One region of the Providencia sp. PROV003 genome, then DNA from elsewhere that is predicted to be linked to it. Evidence: predicted binding sites of a transcription regulator. Region 1 holds the regulator's gene; each other region holds the start of a gene.

Region 1 (5,638 bases):
GCAGCGTCATTGATAGTGTCCCGGTTTTGGGCTGCAATAAACGGCCTGTTCGGGAGCGCCCACCTTCAACGAAATACTCGATAGAGTAACCACGAGCAAACAGTTCACTTAAATATTCACGGAAAACCGTGGAATACAATTTGTTGCCTTTAAAAGTACGGCGGATAAAAAATGCGCCAAGACGGCGAAAAATCGGACCGGCAGGCCAGAAGTTTAGGTTAATACCAGCAGCAATGTGCGGTGGAACGAGACCTTGATGGTAAAGAACATAGGAGAGCAGTAAGTAGTCCATGTGACTTCGGTGGGAGGGCACATACACAATTTCATGACCATCTTGCGCTAATTGGCGAACGCGCTCAGCATGCTGCACGTTAATACCTTGATAGAGGCGGTTCCATGTCCAACTGAGCACACGGTCAGTTAAACGCACGGCTTCATAGGAGAAGTTCGCAGCAATTTCTTCCATCATATTCACTGCGTTTTGCTGCGCTTTTTTCAATGGAATTTTTTTACTGCGTGCTTCGTCTTCGACGGCTTTTTCAATTGCTTTTGAGGTCAGAAGCTTATTGAATAGTTCATAGCGGGCCGGCAGTTTCGGGCCAACCGCAGCAAGGCGCTGGCGTGAATAGTGAATACGGGCGACACGTGCCAGTTTATTGGCAATAATGGTGTCAGTACCGTGGTCCTGAGCCATTTTCCCAATAGAAACGGGTGGCGATAGGCGAACAAAACTGTCACGACCTAACCACAGGATAGCAAAAAACTTTTGCACCCCATTTAATAGTTTCAGTGGTGGTGCAGGGGTATGCCCTTCACGACCAGGAGAGCGCCCGAACATTACAGACGCGGGTAACATTTGAATATCTAGATTAGGGTTGTTTTTGTGCAAATCTAAATAAGCATGGAATGTTTTGACGGAATCTTTACGCGGGTCCGGTGAATAATAGCGAAATACGCGAGGGCCATCATCGATAAACACATAAGCAGGGAGCTTAGTGCCATTGATGTCGTTATCAACCAAAGGGTCAGGTAAACCGATAGCCAAGCATTGATGCCGTAGCGTTAGGAGGTCGGACTTAGAGTGGTAAGGCAATACATACAGTGTTGGCCTGTTAGTATCAAGCTGCAACTCTGCAATGGGGTCCGATGGAATTAGTTTACTTTTTACCAATAATTTAAGTGGTAAATTCAACGTGTTGTAATATATTTTACGCCATAGTGACATAAATGATTATAGCCTCTTGTTAACAATGCTGCGCAATCATACCAGAAATCTACTGGCAGATCTGTTACTGACAATTCACTTTGACCGTAAAAATCGATTATTGTTTGTATTTTTTAAGGAATAAATATGGCAAGTCAAACTAAGGGCTTTACCCGTGTAATTAAAGCCGCGGGATATTCCCTTAAAGGGCTAAAAGCCGCTTGGGTAAACGAAGCGGCTTTTCGTCAAGAATCTGTTGCAGCAGTAATTGCGATTATTATCGCCTTTTTCTTAGATATCAGTTATATAGATAGAATACTGCTAATTAGTTCAGTGGTGCTGGTGGCGATTGTTGAGCTATTAAATAGTGCCGTAGAAGCTGTTGTTGACCGTATTGGTAGTGAATACCATGAGCTTTCAGGCCGCGCGAAAGATATAGGCTCTGCCGCAGTGTTTGTCAGTATTGGTTTAGCACTTTTTATTTGGGCTCTGGTTTTATGGCAACGTTATTTTGCCAGCTAGTTAATAAAAACAGTTTAAAGTCGAAAAAGAAGTCAATCGATAACAAATGCCTAAATTCAGCAATTTAACTGTTCCAAATCTTCATTTACCTGTATATACTCACAGTCTGACTGTATAAACAAACAGGGGAACGGAATGAAAGCACTGACGGCTCGACAACAGCAGGTTTATGATCTGGTGCGTGATCACATTTCGCAGACGGGTATGCCTCCTACACGTGCTGAAATAGCAGCAAGCCTGGGTTTTCGTTCGCCTAATGCGGCAGAAGAACATTTAAAAGCCTTGGCTCGCAAGGGTGTAATTGAAATTGTTTCTGGGGCATCACGGGGTATCCGCTTGCTTCTTGAAGAAGAAGCTGATGATCAAGGGCTACCTTTGATTGGGCGTGTTGCCGCTGGCGAACCTTTATTAGCGCAAGAACATATCGAAAGTCACTATCAAGTTGATCCAGAACTCTTCAAACCTCACGCAGATTTTCTATTACGTGTGAATGGTATGTCGATGAAAGACATCGGTATTATGGATGGTGACCTACTAGCGGTTCATAAAACACAAAATGCACACAATGGCCAAGTGATTGTTGCGCGTATTGATGATGAAGTGACTGTTAAACGCTTTAAACAGCAAGGTAATCGTGTTGAGTTAATTGCTGAAAATCCTGAATTTGCACCAATTATTGTCGATTTACGCGAACAAAGCTTCACAATTGAAGGTTTAGCGGTTGGCGTGATCCGCAATAGTGATTGGTATTAATTCTTAAATTATCAGGTTGGTAAGCGGTAAGTTGACGCTGCTTGTTTGATAATTCAATGATTGCTGGCAGATTTCAAATTGATGTGTAGAGATCTGCCTGCTTTACTTGTTCCTTTTCTTTTGTCTCTTTTCTTTGCATCTCATCGAATATTCTTTTCTTATATAAGCAACACCGTTAACTCTACCACTTCTATTTATTACTTTTTCTTTGTAGTAATAGGCTGTTGATGGTCATGGTGGCAATGTGCGTGATCTTGGCAGCTATCAATCTCATCACAGTTTTTACATAAGCCATGGTTTTCAACCACAGTATGACGCAAACGGAACTGGTTGGTTTCCGCTAGGCTGATAATAGCGGCTTCAATGGTTGTGCAATCACTTTCAGTTACGCTACCGCAGTGGTCACAAATTAACATCACTGAAATATGGCTAGGGTTATCAAAGTGGTGACAAACGACATAACTGTTGGTTGACTCTATTTTATGAATAAAGCCTTGTTCCATTAAAAACTCAAGCCCACGGTAAACGGTAGGGGGCTTTGCTTGTGGTTCAACTTCACGTAATAAGTCTAATAAATCGTAGGCACTGATAGCACCGTGTTGTTGCGCGATAAGGCGTAATACAGTTTCTCTCTGTGGAGTCAATCTAACGCCTCTTGACTGGCAAATGCGTTCTGCCATTACCAGTATCTTATCTTCATTCATTTTTTTCATTTTACTGACCCCAACTTCGAAAACAAAGTATCAACTATGGTAACAAGTTTATCATAGTTTTCTGACTGAAATAGCTTGAAAAGAAAAAGTGAAAGGATGAAGACAGCTATCTAGCTAAGCTTTGTTAGATAAAAAAATGAAAAATAAAATTTATAACTCATGAAGGAGATAAAGAAGATATTTTTATATACAGCATTATCAATATATAAATAACAAAAATTAAACATTTAATTTTTAAAAGGGTAACTAGTCTAAAACAATTCTTTGAAACTAAGTGTTACCTTTTGATATAAATTTTAATTAAGATTTATCTTATCTGAAATTTTATTTTTCCTATAAATGAGTGATAAAATTTTTTTTCCTTGGATTTTGTTCAATTAAGTTACTATTTATAGATTAAATATATTAATTTCCTCTGCTGTATAGTTTTATATTTTAGTGGCTAATTTTGTTTATTTTGAAATATTTTGAAAATCTTATAAATAGAAAGTGAAGATTTTATATAAATTTTCCTAAATGACATATTTGATTCATATATAAATGAGTTGTTTTGGTTTTTTATTTTATATTTAAGTGAATATAGGGTTATTATTCTATATAAACTCACCTCAAGTGTGATTTTTGACAATATATATTGAGATTGTAGAATTGACATCAGAAAGAATTGAAGCGTATGTATAAATATTCATTTAGTTTTCTACGTCAATTTTTAAAAGTTACAGCGAAAATTGAGTTGTTAATTAAAAAGCAAGAAAACTAGTGTAATGGATTTACGTTTTTAAAAAAGATGATAAATGAGAAGGACCTTATTTATATATAACCCTCTAATCTGAAAGAAGTTTATAAAGCTGGAGTGCTGAAAAACTTTACTGATAAGCGCAAATTATCAATAAAAATCAGAAAGAGGAAAATCCTTCCTACTTATTTAAGGAAATGTTTATGAAATTGAATAAATTAGCATTAACTCTAGCTATTGGTTTTGGGATTGGTTTCTCTGGAGCTGCATTAGCTGAAGATCCTGTCGTTCCAGCAAAAACAGTAGAAAGCTCACAAGGTGAAATCCGTTTCACTGGTTTCATTAACGATGTTCCATGTTCAATTGATGCAAATAACCTAAAACAACTAGTTGAGTTTGGTGAAATCGCATTACATGAACTGACATCAAACCAATATCGTTCAGACAGCAAAGATTTCGATATCGTATTGAAAAATTGTTCAACTGAAACTTACAAAAACGCAAAAATCACGTTTACTGGTCCAACAATCTCTGGATTCCAAGGCTTTACAGGTGAATTACTTGGTTTAGGCGGAAAAGTTAAAAACGCAGGTATCGTAATTACTAACGGTGCAGACAAAGTTGTTGAATTTGGTAAAGCATTCCCAGGTACTGGTGACGGTTATGCGTTAAATGCAGGAGATGGCAAAGAAACAACTCTACATTTTGCAGCATATGTTAAAGGTAATGAAGATGCTAACGCTAAAGCAACAACGGGTAGTTTCAATACTGTTGCTAACTTCAAAATCGTATATCAATAAGACTTATTTGAGTTAGATAAATAGAAACATGTGGCGTATGGAAGGCCATATGTTTCTATACCTTTTTACTTTGTTTGATAGGCGCATAATTAAATGAAAAGCATAAGACTCAATTTAATTACAAAATTAATGCTTTTAATATTAACGCCGATGTTTGTATTTTCCGAAGAGGCTATTGATTTTAACACGGACTTTCTTGAAACAGACAGCACTGAAAATGTCGACTTCAGTAAATTCTCTCACGCAAATTATATTCCTCCTGGAAATTACTCATTAGCGGTATCTGTTAATAGAGTTAAAATTTCTATGGAGCAACCTATTATTTTTTTTACACCTGATTATGACGATAAAATATCTCTTGCATGTATTACACCAGAGCTTTATAAGCAACTCGGTTTACAAAGTAATTGGAGTAAAAAAGTAACGTGGTTGCATAATGACCAATGCTTAGATATTCGTTCTATTCCTGATATGAGTATTCAGGGTGACTTAGCAAAAAATAATGTCGATATAAATATTCCTCAAGCATTTATGGAGTATCAAGACCCTAATTGGGATCCTCCATCTCGTTGGGATGATGGTATTTTAGGTGCGTTTATTGATTACAATGCAACTGGGCGTATTGTTAATAAGCGTACTGGTGATAAAGGGACTGAGTCTGGTATTACTGCGACAGGAACCATGGGGACAAATATCGGTGCATGGCGCGTTAGAGCAGACTGGCAGACTCAAAAGGGTGAGTTAAATAAAGGTGGCCAATCATGGTCATGGAACCAACTTTACCTGTATCGCGCAATTCGAGCGTTAAATTCACGCTTAACATTTGGTGAGCAATATTTATCTTCTGAATTATTCGATAGCATACGTTATGTGGGAGCGAGCTTAGAAACTAATGAATCTATGCTTCCAC
Region 2 (5,638 bases), 280 kb from region 1:
TGGTCATACTCAATGTTGCTTGGTGCAAGCTCTCGGTACATTGTGAAGTCTTTCGTTGCTTGTGCAGCAGCTATGCTGAAGCGATCGACTAAATCCGCCCGCACCGCTTCTCCCTTAAACAATAAAGTGAAATCGATGTGGGCAATGCGATCCCTGGTTGCTTGTGGCAACTGCGCTATCTGCAAAAGCCTATCTGGCTTTCCTTTCGCGCCTTCTTTAGCGAGTGAACTCGCTGGTACCGTTTGTTTCAGACCATCATTTGTCATGCGTCTTGTTTATCCAATTCAACCAGTTTCTTAAAACTCTGTTTATAAAGTACGGACCGACATCGCGTAATCACATTGAAAAGCACCACTCAATGCTGCTCTTCATCCGCAATGACTAATCAATCTCTACCGGTTGAAGCTGGACAGATGGCCATAACACACTGAATAGGCTTCAACCTAATTAATTTTATTAAGTATCATCCTATCACAAATTATTTTGTAGGGAAGACTAAGCGGCAACTTTTTGATCTGGATTGCAATTGCCGCTCAGGTATGGGCGTGAAGACACTGTTTCATGCCATTGCTGGTAGCCGCTATCAATGCGCTACCCGAACCAATGGCACCACGATGTTACCGCGATGCGATACCCCTTTGTCCGACTCTGTAGACATCAGGGCTCGTTGTTCACTCTCCCGAATGCGCCTAGCAACCTCTGCCTGGGCTGGTAGCAATGGCAACATCCCTTCAGCAATCGCGTCTGGGGCTGAGTCTTGGCCACAGGACATCAAGTGCTTCCATGGATCTTTAAGAAAGCGCTCGAACGTGATGCCAAATTCAATGATGCGGGCAGAGACGAAGATTTCGCCCCAGTATTCAATGTAGGTGTCTTGGTACATGGAAAGATTCCTCTTGTTGGTTAAACCATGAGTTCACTTTCCATTTTCCAGAGGTTTTCAAATATGCAAGGCTTACCTTGTAGAGAGCTACAAAGCTTTAAATCGATTACGGGCATCTTTGTAGTCATAGTGGGCATGTTCTGAGCCACGATGATACAAATCATCCAGGTAAGTTTGTTCCTGCGGCAACTCGTCTTCGCTGATTTCGCGCCACCAATGCTTGTTGGCACCTTTAACGCCGTCATGCCAACGGTAACCACGTTCTTTTAAATAGTCCTTTACGTCAAACGGCGCACCAAACGCACGAACTAACACAGTTCGCCTGTCTGCTTCAGACAACAAGTTTGCAACGGACTCGGGCAACAAATGGAACAACCAGGCCATCGCCAAACAATCGGTTGCGGCTCGGTGTCCTTCATAAAACCAACCTAAGCGAAGCAGCAGGTACTCAAGCTTTCGACTTTCAAAACCCAGCGCCTTCCAATCTATGCCACTGGCTGAACAGGCCCAAGATAGATGGCCTAATGCAGCAAACCGCTTTTCAAAGAAAGGACGATCAAACTGTGCATTGTGTGCAACCACCAGCGGATCATCGGATAACCAACTCGCTACCAGTGAATCATCAATGCGCTGGCCTCGCACCATGTCATCGGTAATACCGGTTAACTCTGTAATCAGCTCGGGGATTGGCTTGCCGGGATCTTCATACAAACTGATCACATCAACAATCGACACAATCCGCTTAGCCGAGGGACTGTAAAGCACCTTAACCATACCAAGCTCAATAATGGACTCGTCATCGGCAGACAGTCCAGTTGTCTCTGTATCGAGCAGCACCATTGGCTGTTCATCACCGACCACAGGAGATAGTTCAAGTGGCCAGGACTGCGGCTCACGCGTTAATGGAATACGCTCCAGCAATCTAAAATCTTCTGGTCTGTCTGGGATATCCGCGAGGCGCTCTAGCGGAAATGGCGCAGGGGCTCTTGTCATTGATGGTTCCTCTTCAATTCTATTGTTCGCTTTAGGTGATTTCACTGTGCCACAGGTTTTTCTAAATGCACCTTGGATACCTCAGCGTTTTTTTAATCTTTCTACTGGGTGAACCCATGTATGAAGGCTTTGGCTAAGCCTTTCAGAAAGCCTTAGCTAAACCCTTTAGGTAACCCTTACCGATACCCTTTAGGTATGGCTTAGCCAACCCCTTTTCAAACGGTTGAAAAAGGCTTGAACTGAGTTCGACTGAGCATTTTAATGATGCTCCTGACTTCGCTTTAAGCCAGTAAATTCAATACGAAGCAGAATTTTACTAACTGTTTTTAAACCCTTTGCAAAGGGTTCAACAAGCCTTGTTTGACGGTTACTTGACCCATGCGTTAACCAGTAGCAGTAACAGGATCAGTAACAGAAACAAGAGCAGTAGGCAGAAGCAGTATTGTCCAAGCCTTGCAGGCTTTGACGAGGGCGAGCGATCCCCCCACATCTAGTTTTTCAACACAAAAAAGAAATCACCGACAACACAGCGTCTTACTCGAACAACTACAGTTTTACCTACAATTTTACTTGTAGAAATCAGCATAGCATTAGATACTGTATAAACAAACAGTATTAATTATGATTTTTCGAGGTTCGTCATGAGTGTCTCGCTGATAGGCCGTAGCGGCGCACTTGCCTTCATCAAAGCCAAGCGCCTTCGTATTCCATTGTTCATGGAACGTGTTTCTGCTGGTTTTCCTTCACCAGCGCAGGATTATGTTGAGCAAACGCTCGACCTCAACGAGCTGTGCATCAAGCGACCGGCTGCAACGTTCTTTGTGCGTGTTGAAGGTGATTCAATGATTGATGCCGGGATTCACCCAGATGATATTCTGGTGGTTGATCGCTCTGTCCAAGCCGAACACGGTGACATTGTCATCGCTGGCATCCATGGTGAACTCACGGTAAAGGAGCTTCAACTAAGGCCGTGCGTCATGCTGATCCCAAGAAACCAGGTGTATGAGCCCATTCATATTCCTGAAGGGACAGAGTTAGAGATATTTGGTGTGGTCACCAATGTGGTGCGAAACATACGCCGTAAGTCGTGACTATCCCATGCCAGTATTTGCCTTGGTGGACTGCAACAACTTTTACGCCAGTTGTGAGAAGCTGTTTCGTCCTGATTTAAAAGATACGCCGATTGTGGTGCTGTCCAACAATGACGGCTGCGTGGTTGCACGGTCGCGTGAAGCTAAGTTACTCGGTATTAAAATGGGCGTACCCGTCTTTCAAATCAAAGCTGAAATGCAGCGCCATGGCATTTTGGCATTCTCGTCCAACTATGCGCTTACAGTTGGGAAATACTTTAGACATCACATGTTGTAATGTTTCAGGTTGTATAAATTAGACGTCGAGATGAGGGGTGGTTACAATTTTTACTATTGGTTAAGAAATATCTTGAAAAAGTAGATGTATGAACGCGTAACCCCCTGGGGGAAGGCTTAGCAGTGTGAATAACGGATGATTTAGGTGTTAATGTGATTGAACAAAATAGGTCGTTTCCAGTTAGAACACGCTTTGGAAGAACATTTAGGACAATGCCAAAATAATGATGACGATAGCCACTGCCCAATAATTGATTCGTTGCAACCGAAGTAAATGATTCACTTAACTACCATTTCCCACTAAAACAGCATATCCAATTTTACTTCTGCGCCTTAATTCAAGTTAGCTTATTCCCCGTATCTGTCGTAGCAGATTATCAAAGATAAATTTTTTATAAATCACCCTTGACTCCGTACTTAGGTACATGCAATACACTTGCATTATCACTTAATGAGGTATCTATATGAATCAAAAAAAATCAAACCTTCCAATGATAGGAGGCATCATAGCAGCATTAGGCGCAGGCGTATGCTGTGTAGGTCCTTTGCTCCTGTTATTACTTGGGGTAAGTGGCTCATGGATTGGTAATTTAACTGCATTTGAACCCTATAGGCCATTATTTATCGCATTTGTAGTGTTGTTGTTTGGCTACTCAGGTTGGAAAATTTACCGTCCTGTAGAAGAGTGTGAGCCGGGAACGGCCTGTGCAATTCCTAAGAAACAGCAACAACGAAAAGTCATTTTCTGGCTGAGCGCTATAGTTGCGACAATTTTAGTGACCAGTAATTATTGGATACTTTTGTTTGCTTAATATACAGATCAAGAAATTTATAACATTTTAAAATTTGGAGCTAATTATGAAAAAATTATTATTAACCGCACTGCTTTCACTTTCTAGTTTTGGTGCTTTTGCTGAAGTAAAAACAGTTACACTGGAAGTGCCAACGATGAACTGTGCGACATGTCCAATCACAGTTAAAAAGTCATTAGAAAATGTTGATGGCGTTGAAAATGCGAAAGTTACCTACAAGCCTAAGCTAGCTGTTGTTTCTTTTGATGACACTAAAACCAACATCAATGCATTAATTGCAGCGACTACCAACGCTGGCTACCCTTCAAATTTAAAAAGTGAAAATAAGTAATGTTTAGCCCCTTAGAACTAGTTACGCGTATCGGAGATAAAGCAGGCTCTATAGGTGCACTTGTTTCGGCAATGGGATGCGCCATGTGTTTTCCCGCGATAGCTAGTCTTGGTGCGGCAATTGGGATGGGATTTCTTAGTCAGTGGGAAGGGGTATTTATCAATACGTTGTTACCACTGTTTGCAGTATTAGCGCTGGCAATGAATATCTTAGGCTGGTTTAGCCATCGTCAATGGTACCGTAGTTTTATCGGTTCAATTGGCCCCATTTTGGTTTTACTCTCTTTATACCCTTGGTTCCAGTACGGGTGGAGTTCATACGTTACTTATACGGGGCTAGGACTAATGGTTGCTGTATCAATTTGGGACATGGTTTCTCCTGCGAATAAACGCTGTGATGATGAAACTTGTACCGCTTAACTTTTTTAGAGGAATAAAATATGTCAACGAATAGTTGTTGCTCGTCAAATGACATCCAGCCAGAACAATTACATGTAGCCATTATTGGTAGTGGTTCAGGGGCCTTTGCCAGTGCGATTAAAGCAGCAGAAGGCGGAGCAAGAGTTACTATCATTGAAGGAGCCGATGTAATCGGAGGTTGCTGTGTAAATGTCGGCTGTGTTCCTTCAAAAATATTGATCCGTGCTGCGCAATTAGCGCATCAGCAACGTACTAACCCGTTTGATGGTTTAGAAAATATTCAGCCACAACTTAGCCGCTCCTTATTAGCACATCAGCAAAACGCTCGCGTCGAAGAACTACGCGATGCTAAATATCAACGTATTTTAGAGAGTAATCCCGCGCTATCTTTACTTAAAGGTTATGCACGTTTTAAAAATCAAAATACCTTGCTAGTTCACAAGTCTGATGGTAGTGAAGAAGAGCTGGTTGCAGATCGCATTTTAATTGCAACAGGCTCTACACCAAGCATTCCGCCAATTAAGGGTTTAGTTGATACACCTTATTGGACATCAACAGAAGCCTTATTTGCAGAAGAGTTACCGAGTAGTCTAGTTGTCATCGGCTCCTCCGTTGTTGCTCTGGAAATTGCGCAAGCTTATGCCCGTTTAGGTAGCCGTGTGACAATTCTAGCCAGACATACCCTTTTATATGCTGAAGATCCGTTATTAGGTGAAAAACTGGCAGAGTGCTTTGAAAAAGAAGGTATTAGGGTACTTAATAATACGCAAGCAAGTCATGTTTCTTATGATAGCAATGGTTTTTCATTGGAAACTAACGAAGGAACATTAATC
Region 3 (5,638 bases), 2.3 Mb from region 1:
GATAATACAGCCCGTTAAAGCGGTTTATAATAATAGTATTAAACTGGTTTTAACATCAGGGTTGCCTGAAATTCGGTTTTTCACTGAAAGTTTATATTATTTAGATTACTTAGCAAAAGAAAAAAAATCTATCGAAGGAAATGACTCTTTTAGCAATGTTAGTGCAAACAATCCGTATGATACTTATGTTATCATTATTGGTGAAAGCGTTCGCCGTGACTTTATGCATAATTATGGTTTCCCAATCAACAATACTCCTTTTATGGATAGCATTAACGGTGTATTTTTTAATAACTATATTTCTGCCGCTGGTTCTACAAATCTCTCGTTATCGAGAAGTCTTTCAATATATCCCAAAATGCCCAATAATATTATTACACTAGCAAATAAGGCTGGGTTTTATACCACTTGGATTTCTAGACAAGGACAAAGTGGAAAACACGATGGCCCTGTTGCAACTATAGCAAAGAGAGCAGAACAAACTTACTTTGTAGGCGGAAAATCAAATATTGCTACAAATGTATCATCTGAGGATGGACCTGTTATTGATAAGTTTATACATTCCTTAGATAACCCCACACAGAAAAAACTGATTGTGATCCATTTGATTGGTAGCCATTCACCATTTTGTGCGAGAATTTCAAATTCATATCAGCAGTTTTATAAAAGCAAAGATTTATCTTGCTACGTACAAAGTATAAAAAACACTGATCTACTACTGTCTCAGATATATTCAGAATTATTAAAGAGCAAAAACTCGTGGTCTATGCTCTATTTTGCAGATCACGGTCTGTCTTTTATTGATAATCAACAAGATTTAATTCATGGTGATAAACGTAAACAAAATTTTGAAGTCCCTTTATTTATTACATCTTCTAATTCTGTTGACCGTGAAATAATATCAGTACAAAGAAATGGGCTTAATTTATTTCAATTATTTGCAGAGTGGTTGGGTATTAATGCTAATAATATAAAACCCACATGTAAAATGCTATCCAATAATGATTGCAAAGGGCAAAGTAATGTGATCGATTTTGATCAACACATTATTGATTTTAATAAACTACCAAATGATGATATAAAATACCCATACCAGTATCACTAAAATATTCGTAGCCATTAGTTTATGTTTTTAGTCGATGAGTTCAACGCCTAGTCGGCTGGGTAACCCTAGTGCTTCAAAACGTGAAATTTTCGCCTTGACTAGGCTAGTTTAGAATACTTTTCAATTAGGTCTATAGACAGGTAAGATTTTACACGATCGAATAAAGCCCCCAGTAATTGGGGGCTCTTAATAGAGTAGTCCTTATTACTAAGGTTATTGATAAAGTAATTGAATTTATTTAACCAATTTACACGTACGGCCTTTATCGTCAGAGGTTTTTCCGTTTACAATATCATCCTCTGATATGGTTGCTAAATTAAATTCATTCTTACCTTTAGACCACAATTGAAAGCTTTCACCCGTATATCTTGCACCACTTGCACTTGGTGCCTCATTCAAGACTATAATTTCACCGGAATATAAGATTACTGCGATTTTATCATTTGGGAATGACGCTTTAATTTTCTGACCTTCACAGTTATAAGTATCTGTTTTAGCGGCCAGTGCAGGCTGTGCCATGAAAATAGAAGCTAAAATAATAGCAGGGATAAATTTAATTTTACTCATGTAATGCTCCATCATATAAAAGTATTAAATCCGTTAATGATTTTAAACTCCTATATTGAGTAAAATAATAAGACAATTCCGTAACCAAAGATCTGCATTATATTCGATATTCAGAATCAAGCCCCCCAAAAGAACAAAAAATACCTTAGTGGTTTAGTAAGTTCAGACTAATTAGTTAGGTGAGCATCTTTTTAAATTCTACATAGCTCCGCTTATTTAAATGTGACTAGGTGTAGGAACTTGAATATCCAACATAATAAACCAATGTGTCGAAAAAATGCGAGCATTTCAAAAACAGCTGACTGTTCAACTGATTAATCTAAGAATAAGACTACTCATTACATAATATATTTATCATATGCTATTGCTATAATTTGAAAAAACTTTTTGGGGTACCAATGAAAAAATTAGCATATATGTTTTTACTTATATCCACATACGCTCTCTCTGATAGTAACAATGACACTAGCCTCATTAAAGATGGCATGAAATCAATAACATCATCAATAACAAGTTCAAGTAAAGATGCACTATCCGGATTCAAGGAAGGTATTGATGAAGGGAGAGCTTCTGGGAGCAGCGTTGATGGTGCTATTATCATTTACGACTTGGAAAACCTGAATAAATACACTGAGATAAAAGTATTAAAATCTGAAAAAACTGCTGATACTGAGTATCTGCTGACATTAGCTATAAAAAATAAATCAGAGTCAGCAATTCGCTTAACAAATTTTGATGATAAAAATAACATTTATATCTTAGACCAAGATGGGTTTACATCTTATTTAAATGGGGTTCAAAGTGATATTAGTATTCCCAAAAGAGCGGCATCTAAAGTGAAGCTTAAGTTTTCAGAAGTAGATGATGCTCCTTCAATACTAAGGCTATATGACCTAGATGTAAAAGTACCACCTGTAAAATAACTGATTTATTCCTTGTTTTTTTACTCTCACAATAAAAACGGTCTACATTGTATAAGGCGCGTTTTTATTGTTTTATTTCCAGTTTAATCATCTGTCAGCCCCCTTATCTTGTAATATTGTTTTTAACCATATTAGATTTTATTAATACAAATACAGTAAGTATTTAAACTTAACAATAGCCGATACAGTGAAAATAATTAGAACAGTACTAAAAACAAGATCAAGGTGAGAGAAAAATGTTAAAAATCAATCTTATCGATAGATATTTTGGGAACATATCCATAAAGCGTTGGCGTATCGAATCCGCTATTGATTCATATGTTGGTGAGTTAATCAGGGGATATTAATACCCGCTATAGCTTTCAATACTCATAGTTATAGCCGTGTTTATTTGCTATTTTAATCATATAATCGGTCTTGTCACCAAAAACAATAATTCTATAGATTGATAACAACTTATTGATTTCATGGGACTAAAGACTAAACTGTGATTCCATTTACACAAAGGCAGGCTCACAATAGCTAATGAATATAAATTTCAGATTAACCACATCTCATGATGTGAGCGCTATTTTTCTTATTGATACTGTAGCAACACCAGAAAGACTGCTGGAAATCACGCAGTGGGTAAAGCAAAATGCGTGTTTTGTATTAGAAGCAAATGATGAAATATTGGCTTATGGTGTATTAACCCATCATTTTTATTCACATGGTTTTATTGAATTATTAATGGTAAATAACAAATATCGGCGTCAAGGCTTTGGTCACATACTGATTAATAAATTAAAAGAGCAAAGCAAAACGGATAAAATTTTCACATCGACTAATCAGTCAAATCTGGCTACACAAAAGCTCCTTGAGAAAACTGGCTTTGTTCCTAGCGGCTATATTGATAACCTAGACGATAATGACCCAGAACTCATTTACTACTATAACCGAGTTAAAACTATCTAGGTACCCTTATTATAACAACGAATTATCCATAATCCTCTGTTGTAACTGATGAGCAAAAAGCTGATATGCGTCATCACAAATGGCGCTAGGATAACTTAATACTTCGAGCTGATGAGGCTTATTTTCTGGGTAATAGCTTGGATGAGTATGCGAGTATCGATTTCGTTGAAACCCGCAATGTTGATAAAATTTGAGCCTTTTTTTGCTTATCTCATCAATTACAGGGTCAATTTCAAGAATAACTTTACCTACATTCCCGCAAAATTGTTTCAATACTTTTTGACCATATCCTTGCCCTCTTAATTCTGCGGAAATAGCAAAGTGCTCAATATAGAAATAATCATTAATTTTCCAGCAACCTATAAAACCAACAAAAATAGAGCTATTAGCAAAGTAATATAAGTAATAGTCATCTTGGCCTAATACTGCTTTACGCCCTTGATAACTTCTCTGTTCGTACAAAGGAAATGCCTTATCATAAAGTTGATTAATGGCATTTATTTCCTCAATATTTTCCCTCGACATACGGCTAGATCGTAACATTTAGACTAAACTCACTTTAATAAACCCTGTTTTTTCTTAAGAATACGGATTTTTTGTTGCCTGACAACCCGTTTATTGCCCTAAGCAGCGAAAGAAGTAACATTAACTTTTTGTTTTATATTAATATTATTCTGACTCTATTTTTACCAATAAAATATTTACTTATCGATATTGACTTTTCACACTGATACATTTAAAAATACTGTATATTAATACAGTCCTTACTAGAGGTCATTATGTTACGGATTGAAGTGTTATTTGATAAAAATGCACCACAGAAACCAAGTTCAACTGTTTTACATGCTCTTGAGTCTGAGATCTTACGTAAACTACAGAATCAGTACCCAGATATGGTCACTCGAGTTGGCTTTAGCTCTCAACAACGTGTAAATATTTCAGGTACAAAAATATCGGAGGATAAAACTCGTATTGAAGAAATATTGGAGGAAATTTGGATGGATGACGGCTGGGTTCCCGAAGAAATTACAGAATAATCGGTACCTAAATAAAGGAATGCTGTTTACTACTAACTCATTCCTTTATTTTTATAAAGCTAAAATTCGTACTAAAGCTTGTTAAGCTATTTACCCCAATCATTGGCCTGTTAACCTACTTTTTGCCTATATTCCAATTAAGTTATAACGCCCTATCCCAGTATTTAGCATGAGCCCCATTCATACCGTAATCACATTCATTTATTAGTAAATTTTTTTCCTTAAAAAATCCTTAATAACTTTTAATAAACTTGTTTTATCTTTTTTATTATCTGCAATCTTAATTTGAGAAATACATTTTTTTAGTTCTGTACAAGTTGAGATCTCACTTATCGCTAGATTTGAAATACTTACAACTGGCATTTTATTATAATCTTTAGTAATAAAAGTCAATGTTATCAGGATAATTACAATGAATATTGCTACTCCATATAAGGTTTTTTTCATTTTAATGCCCTTATTCTTAGTATGTAGGATAATCATAAACAGACTATTTTTTTATACCTTAAAGAGCGGTTAAACTATCCTTAAGATAAGCTTAAATCTAGTTAAGCCAAGAGTTAGATATGTTGTTTGTCAGTGTTTGAATGCTTATACTTGTAAGCAGAGGTGATAAAATGAATATCCTTTTAGTAGAAGACGATCTCCAACTGGGGAAGGCGCTTTGCCGAGGGCTGGAACTTGCTGGATTCAATCCATGTTGGGTACGACTACTGGCTGATGCAAAGCAACAACTCGCTTCTCGGAATTTTGATTTGATGTTATTAGATTTAGGCTTGCCAGATGGTGATGGTCATCAGGAGTTAATTGCATGGCGTAATGCGGGGGAATCTATCCCAATTATTATTCTAACGGCTAGAAATCAAATGGATAATTTGGTTTCCAGTTTAGATTCAGGTGCAGACGATTTTTTGACGAAACCATTTGCAATGCCAGAGCTTATTTCTCGAGTTAAAGCAGTTAGCCGCCGTATGGCTGGGTTTTCGTCTGAAATATGGCAATTAGATAACCTACAATTAAATCCAGTTAATCACCAAGTTTCACTTAATGGT
Region 4 (5,638 bases), 120 kb from region 1:
ATTCAGAGGTTTGGTGCAGCGACCCAACTTGGGAAAATCACGCGTCTATTTTCTCCGGTGCTGGCACAAAAGTTCACTATTACCCGTATTTCGATGAAAAAACCAAAGGTGTTAAATTCGATGAAATGTTGGCAACGTTCAAAAAATTGCCTGCAAATAGCATCATTTTAATGCACCCATGCTGCCATAACCCAACGGGTTCTGACTTAACGCCAGCCCAATGGGATGAAGTTACTAAAGTGGCGATTGAACATAAACTAATCCCATTTTTGGATATCGCTTACCAAGGTTTTGCCGAAGGTATCAACGAAGACGCCTACGCGATTAGAACTATGGTCAAAGCAGGGTTACCTGTATTTGTTAGCAACTCATTTTCTAAAATCTTTGGTATTTACGGTGAGCGTGCGGGTGGGTTATCAGTTATTTGCGAAAACCCAGATGAGCGTGACCGTGTATTAGGTCAGCTTAAAGCAGGCGTGCGCCGTCTATATTCAAGTCCTCCATCAAATGGTGCCAAAATTGTGGCTGCCGTATTGACCAACAGCGCAGAAAAAGCGAAATGGTTAGCGGAAGTGGAAGAAATGCGTTTACGTATTTTAGATATGCGTACAGTGCTGGTTGATGAACTGAAGAAAGCTTTACCTGAGCAAAACTTTGACCATTTGTTAAAACAACGCGGTATGTTTAGCTATACGGGTTTTTCACAACAACAGGTTACTCGCCTAAAAGACGAATTTGCAGTTTATCTAGTGGGAACTGGCCGTGTTTGTATGGCTGGGGTCAATCGTCATAATGTGAAACGCATTGTCGAAGCATTTGCTGCGGTTAGCCAATAGTTATTTACCCATAAAGGAAGTTATTCAATAAACGCAGGCTGAGCCCTGCGTTTTTTTTATCTTTTATCTGTAATAACAGCCATTACCTGATCACTGAGACGAAAAATAGTGTCCCATATATGAGTAATTTTTAAGTATTTCTGAATGTTATCATTAATGGGTTCAACATTTAAGACAGTATCCCCAGTTAAGGTCCCTTGACGTTCTTGTGCGACCCGATTCGATGATGTGAGATCGATAACACCATGTAACTTTAGCGTTGCGGTATCAATAACGGCAGCCTCACATGAAATAGATGTCAAAAAATAAAATAAGTATGAGCTACCTCGTCAGAAACCGGTTCTAATAGCTATCCACTGAAAGCCATATGCGATTTAGGCTCATTGTTGAGGGCGGATGAACAATAAACTGATTTAATTGATATTATTGTATTAATAACTAGTTATTCGTTAGGTTAGAAAGAATACAGATGATATGAAGGGAAAGCCATGGCGGCTTTCCCTGTGCCTTTAGTTTTTAATAACCGCGCTCTAAAATAGGCTTTAAAAACCTTGCAGTATGTGATTTTTCACACTCAGCAACTTCTTCAGGAGTGCCGGAAATTAAAATTTCACCACCACCACTACCACCTTCAGGGCCTAAGTCGACAATCCAATCTGCCGTTTTAATCACATCAAGGTTATGTTCAATGACAACGATGGTGTTTCCTTGGTCACGTAACTGATGTAAAACAGCTAATAACTGTTGAATATCAGCAAAATGCAGACCCGTTGTTGGTTCATCTAAAATATAAATAGTTTGCCCAGTACCCCGTTTAGATAGCTCTTTGGCGAGTTTTACTCGTTGGGCTTCACCACCGGATAATGTGGTCGCGGATTGGCCAAGACGAATATAGGATAAACCTACGTCCATCAGGGTTTGTAGCTTACGAGCGAGTGCTGGGACGGCATCAAAAAATTCACGAGACTCTTCGATTGTCATATCGAGGACTTCATGAATACTTTTCCCTTTGTATTTGATTTCTAACGTTTCACGGTTATAGCGTTTGCCTTTACATTGGTCGCAAGGGACATACACATCTGGCAGAAAGTGCATTTCTACTTTAATGACCCCATCACCTTGGCATGCCTCACAGCGCCCACCTTTGACGTTGAAACTAAAGCGCCCCGGGTTGTAACCACGTGTTCTTGACTCAGGAACACCGGCAAATAGCTCACGAATTGGTGTAAACACCCCCGTATAGGTGGCAGGGTTTGAACGAGGCGTACGGCCAATAGGGCTTTGGTCAATATCGATAACTTTATCGAAATGTTCTATACCTTCTACATCCAAATAAGGGGCTGGAGTAATGGTTGTTGCACCATTTAGTTGGCGTTGAGCTATAGGGAATAAAGTATCGTTAATTAGTGTTGATTTACCAGAGCCTGATACCCCTGTGATACAAGTAAATAGACCAACAGGGATTTTTAGCGTCACATTTTTTAGGTTGTTACCCTTAGCACCAAATACAGTGAGTATTTTGTCTTTGTTAATAGGGACACGTTGCTGAGGGATTTCTATTTTACGCTCACCGCTTAAATACTTACCGGTTAAAGAGTCTGGGTTCGTGACAATATCATTTAATGTGCCTTGAGCGACAACTTGCCCACCATGTACACCGGCCCCAGGCCCAATATCAATCACATGATCAGCGGCGCGAATGGCATCTTCGTCATGCTCTACGACGATAACAGTATTACCAAGATTACGCAGGTGGATTAACGTTTCGAGTAAGCGGTCGTTATCACGCTGGTGTAAGCCGATTGAAGGTTCATCAAGAACATACATCACCCCGACTAAACCAGCCCCAATCTGGCTTGCCAAACGAATACGCTGAGCTTCCCCACCAGACAAGGTATCCGCAGAACGTGAAAGACTAAGGTAATTAAGCCCCACATTAACTAAGAATTTCAGCCGCTCGCCAATTTCTTTTAATACTTTTTCTGCGATCTGCGCACGTTGACCCGTGAGTTTTAGATTTTGGAAAAACGCCATTGCGTGGCCAATGCTGTAATCAGCAATTTCAGGTAATGTTGTATTCTCAACAAAAACAAAGCGCGCTTCTTTACGCAAACGGGTTCCGTGACAAGAAACACAAGGGCGATTGCTTATGTATTTGGCGAGTTCTTCACGTACCGCGGTGGATTCTGTTTCTTTATAACGGCGCTCCATATTATTGAGCACCCCTTCAAATGGGTGACGACGAACAGTGACATCACCACGGTCGTTACGATATTTAAATTCGATCGTTTCTTTGCCTGAACCGTATAAAATAATTTTTTGGATAGCAGGACTTAATGAACTGTATGGCGCTTCTGCGTCAAATTTATAATGTTCTGCTAATGACATTATCATTTGAAAATAATAAAAATTACGGCGATCCCAGCCACGAATAGCCCCGCCAGACAGGGATATTTCTGTATTTTGGATAACCCGTTCAGGGTCAAAGAACTGCTGAACACCTAAGCCATCACAACTTGGGCAAGCCCCCGCTGGGTTGTTAAAGGAAAACAGCCGTGGCTCAAGTTCCATCATGCTGTAACCACACACCGAACAGGCAAAATTAGCAGAAAAAACCAATTCTTCTGCACTTGGGTCATCCATATCGGCAACAATAGCACTACCACCGGAAAGCTCGAGTGCGGTCTCAAAGGATTCGGCTAAACGTTGGGCGATATCATCACGAATTTTAAAGCGGTCGACAACAACCTCAATCGTGTGTTTTTTTTGTAATTCGAGCTTTGGAGGATCAGAAAGATCGCAGACTTCGCCATCAATTCTTGCTCGGATATAACCCTGTGTTGCTAAGTTATCAAGTAACTTAACGTGCTCGCCTTTGCGTTCTTTAACGACAGGAGCCAATAGCATCATCCGGCGGTCGGTAGGCTGCGCTAGTACATTGTCAACCATTTGGCTAACTGTTTGTGCTGCTAGTGGTATGTCATGATCAGGGCAACGAGGTTCACCGACACGAGCAAATAATAAACGTAGATAATCATGAATTTCAGTGATTGTCCCGACAGTTGACCGTGGGTTATGTGAAGTCGATTTTTGTTCAATCGAAATGGCTGGAGATAGCCCCTCAATATGGTCGACATCCGGTTTTTCCATTAAAGAAAGAAACTGGCGTGCATAGGCGGATAGGGACTCAACATAGCGGCGCTGACCCTCGGCATATAGGGTATCAAAAGCTAAAGATGACTTCCCAGAGCCAGACAAACCCGTAATAACAATCAGTTTGTCACGAGGGATAACGAGATTGATGTTTTTCAGATTATGCGTGCGTGCGCCGCGTACTTCGATATTATCCATTTACCACTTCCCGGATGATTTGATATTGAACAATCGCAAGCGATCATTATCACATAATTATGGCTGAATGGATATACAGTACTTGCCATATTTTTCTACTACTCCTATTTAAATTCTTAGTGCTGTTGGTTGTGCTTGGCTAGGTAGTTACATACTTATATATACCTTTGTAATGCTTTCGCTTGCCGTCTAGCTATGAATTAAACAGTCTAGAGTGGGGAGTTTTAGTCTTAAAAATGTACAATTATACATAAGCTCAAGGGAAGAACGAATTTGTCGAAGGGGAAACGGTGAATTATTTTGTGTCTATACTGAAATTGCACTCAGAAATTACACTAAAATTTGGAAAGTGTTTCGCAAGTTCGAGGGGGAGTTTCAATTTCGTGGTGCAAATCAGCGAGGTCGTGGTAAACTTCTCGGCTAATCCAGAGATTAAAATTCAATGCATCAGGAGTAATAAATGGCCAGCAGAGGCGTAAATAAAGTAATTCTTATCGGTAACCTAGGACAAGATCCAGAAATCCGTTATATGCCTAACGGTGGGGCTGTGGCAAACCTGACTCTGGCAACTTCTGAAAGTTGGCGCGATAAGCAAACCGGCGAGATGCGTGAAAAAACAGAATGGCACCGCGTGGTTATTTTCGGCAAATTAGCTGAGGTTGCGGGTGAATATTTAAAAAAAGGTTCACAAGTCTACATCGAAGGTTCTTTGCAAACCCGTAAATGGCAAGATCAAAGCGGTCAAGACCGTTACACCACTGAAGTTGTTGTTAATATCGGTGGTTCAATGCAAATGCTAGGTGGTCGTGGTGGTGATTCGTCATCACAAGGGCAAGGCGGTCAGGGGGGTTGGGGTCAGCCTCAGCAGCCACAAGCTCAAGCTGCTCAACAATTTAGTGGCGGTGGTGCGCCAGCTCGTTCACAAGCACCAGCACCACAAACTAATGAGCCACCAATGGATTTCGATGATGATATTCCATTCTAATTATCAATATAATTAGAAGAATATATTAAATATAATGAAGGCTTCCTTGTGAGGCCTTTATTTTTATCTTAATAAATTAAATAATAACTTTAAACCTTAAGAGATTATTAATTTTAAATTAAGAGTTTCTTAAATTAATATTTTCTTAAGGTAATAATAGAAAAAGCTCCAGTAATTAACTTACATGGAGCTTTGTATTGAAGGTTGAATAAAAGAATATACAAATTTTATTTTCATATTGCGTATCAGGCAACTTTGGGTTCCAGTAGTAAAGGGTCATTTTGGCTTTCACCGGAAATTCGGTAAATTGACGGTGATGTACCTAAATATGCTCTGAACCGCTTTGCAAATGATTGCTGGGAGTCGAATTGGTATTTTAGTGCTATATCAATAACTTGAAGATCAGTCGTGCAGAGGTCCTTTGCTGCTTCACATATCCGCCTTCGGCGAATATATTCACCTAAAG

Evidence for each region. Region 1 encodes LexA, which represses DNA repair genes until DNA is damaged. Its sites were predicted from a motif close to TNCTGTATGTACATACAGNA; they were not measured.
Region 2: umuD (translesion error-prone DNA polymerase V autoproteolytic subunit) is a predicted target of LexA. The motif match lies at 2,472-2,491, and genes of this name have one in related genera.
Region 3: M1F14_RS12035 (DinI-like family protein) is a predicted target of LexA. The motif match lies at 4,293-4,312, and genes of this name have one in related genera.
Region 4: uvrA (excinuclease ABC subunit UvrA) is a predicted target of LexA. The motif match lies at 4,249-4,268, and genes of this name have one in related genera.

The regions. Positions count from the first base shown of each region.
Region 1 is NZ_CP096369.1:246,250-251,887, reverse strand. It holds gene plsB (glycerol-3-phosphate 1-O-acyltransferase PlsB) at 1-1,225, opposite strand, end outside; gene M1F14_RS01040 (diacylglycerol kinase) at 1,352-1,726, shown strand; gene lexA (transcriptional repressor LexA) at 1,862-2,479, shown strand; gene zur (zinc uptake transcriptional repressor Zur) at 2,677-3,192, opposite strand; gene M1F14_RS01025 (fimbrial protein) at 4,132-4,728, shown strand; gene M1F14_RS01020 (fimbria/pilus outer membrane usher protein) at 4,822-5,638, shown strand, end outside.
Region 2 is NZ_CP096369.1:4,637,810-4,643,447, forward strand. It holds gene M1F14_RS21200 (WYL domain-containing protein) at 1-266, opposite strand, end outside; gene M1F14_RS21205 (hypothetical protein) at 584-829, opposite strand; gene M1F14_RS21210 (hypothetical protein) at 776-907, shown strand; gene M1F14_RS21215 (3'-5' exonuclease) at 971-1,876, opposite strand; gene umuD (translesion error-prone DNA polymerase V autoproteolytic subunit) at 2,518-2,967, shown strand; partial or broken gene M1F14_RS21225 (DNA polymerase V subunit UmuC) at 2,975-3,208, shown strand; gene M1F14_RS21230 (mercuric transporter MerT family protein) at 3,708-4,055, shown strand; gene merP (mercury resistance system periplasmic binding protein MerP) at 4,102-4,386, shown strand; gene merC (organomercurial transporter MerC) at 4,386-4,805, shown strand; gene merA (mercury(II) reductase) at 4,826-5,638, shown strand, end outside.
Region 3 is NZ_CP096369.1:2,657,719-2,663,356, reverse strand. It holds gene M1F14_RS12060 (phosphoethanolamine transferase) at 1-1,105, shown strand, start outside; gene M1F14_RS12055 (MliC family protein) at 1,340-1,672, opposite strand; gene M1F14_RS12050 (hypothetical protein) at 2,071-2,595, shown strand; gene M1F14_RS12045 (GNAT family N-acetyltransferase) at 3,121-3,549, shown strand; gene M1F14_RS12040 (GNAT family N-acetyltransferase) at 3,559-4,092, opposite strand; gene M1F14_RS12035 (DinI-like family protein) at 4,329-4,586, shown strand; gene M1F14_RS12030 (hypothetical protein) at 4,791-5,033, opposite strand; gene M1F14_RS12025 (response regulator) at 5,204-5,638, shown strand, end outside.
Region 4 is NZ_CP096369.1:123,448-129,085, reverse strand. It holds gene M1F14_RS00580 (amino acid aminotransferase) at 1-836, shown strand, start outside; gene M1F14_RS00575 (hypothetical protein) at 893-1,138, opposite strand; gene uvrA (excinuclease ABC subunit UvrA) at 1,353-4,187, opposite strand; gene M1F14_RS00565 (single-stranded DNA-binding protein) at 4,648-5,172, shown strand; gene M1F14_RS00560 (helix-turn-helix domain-containing protein) at 5,418-5,638, opposite strand, start outside.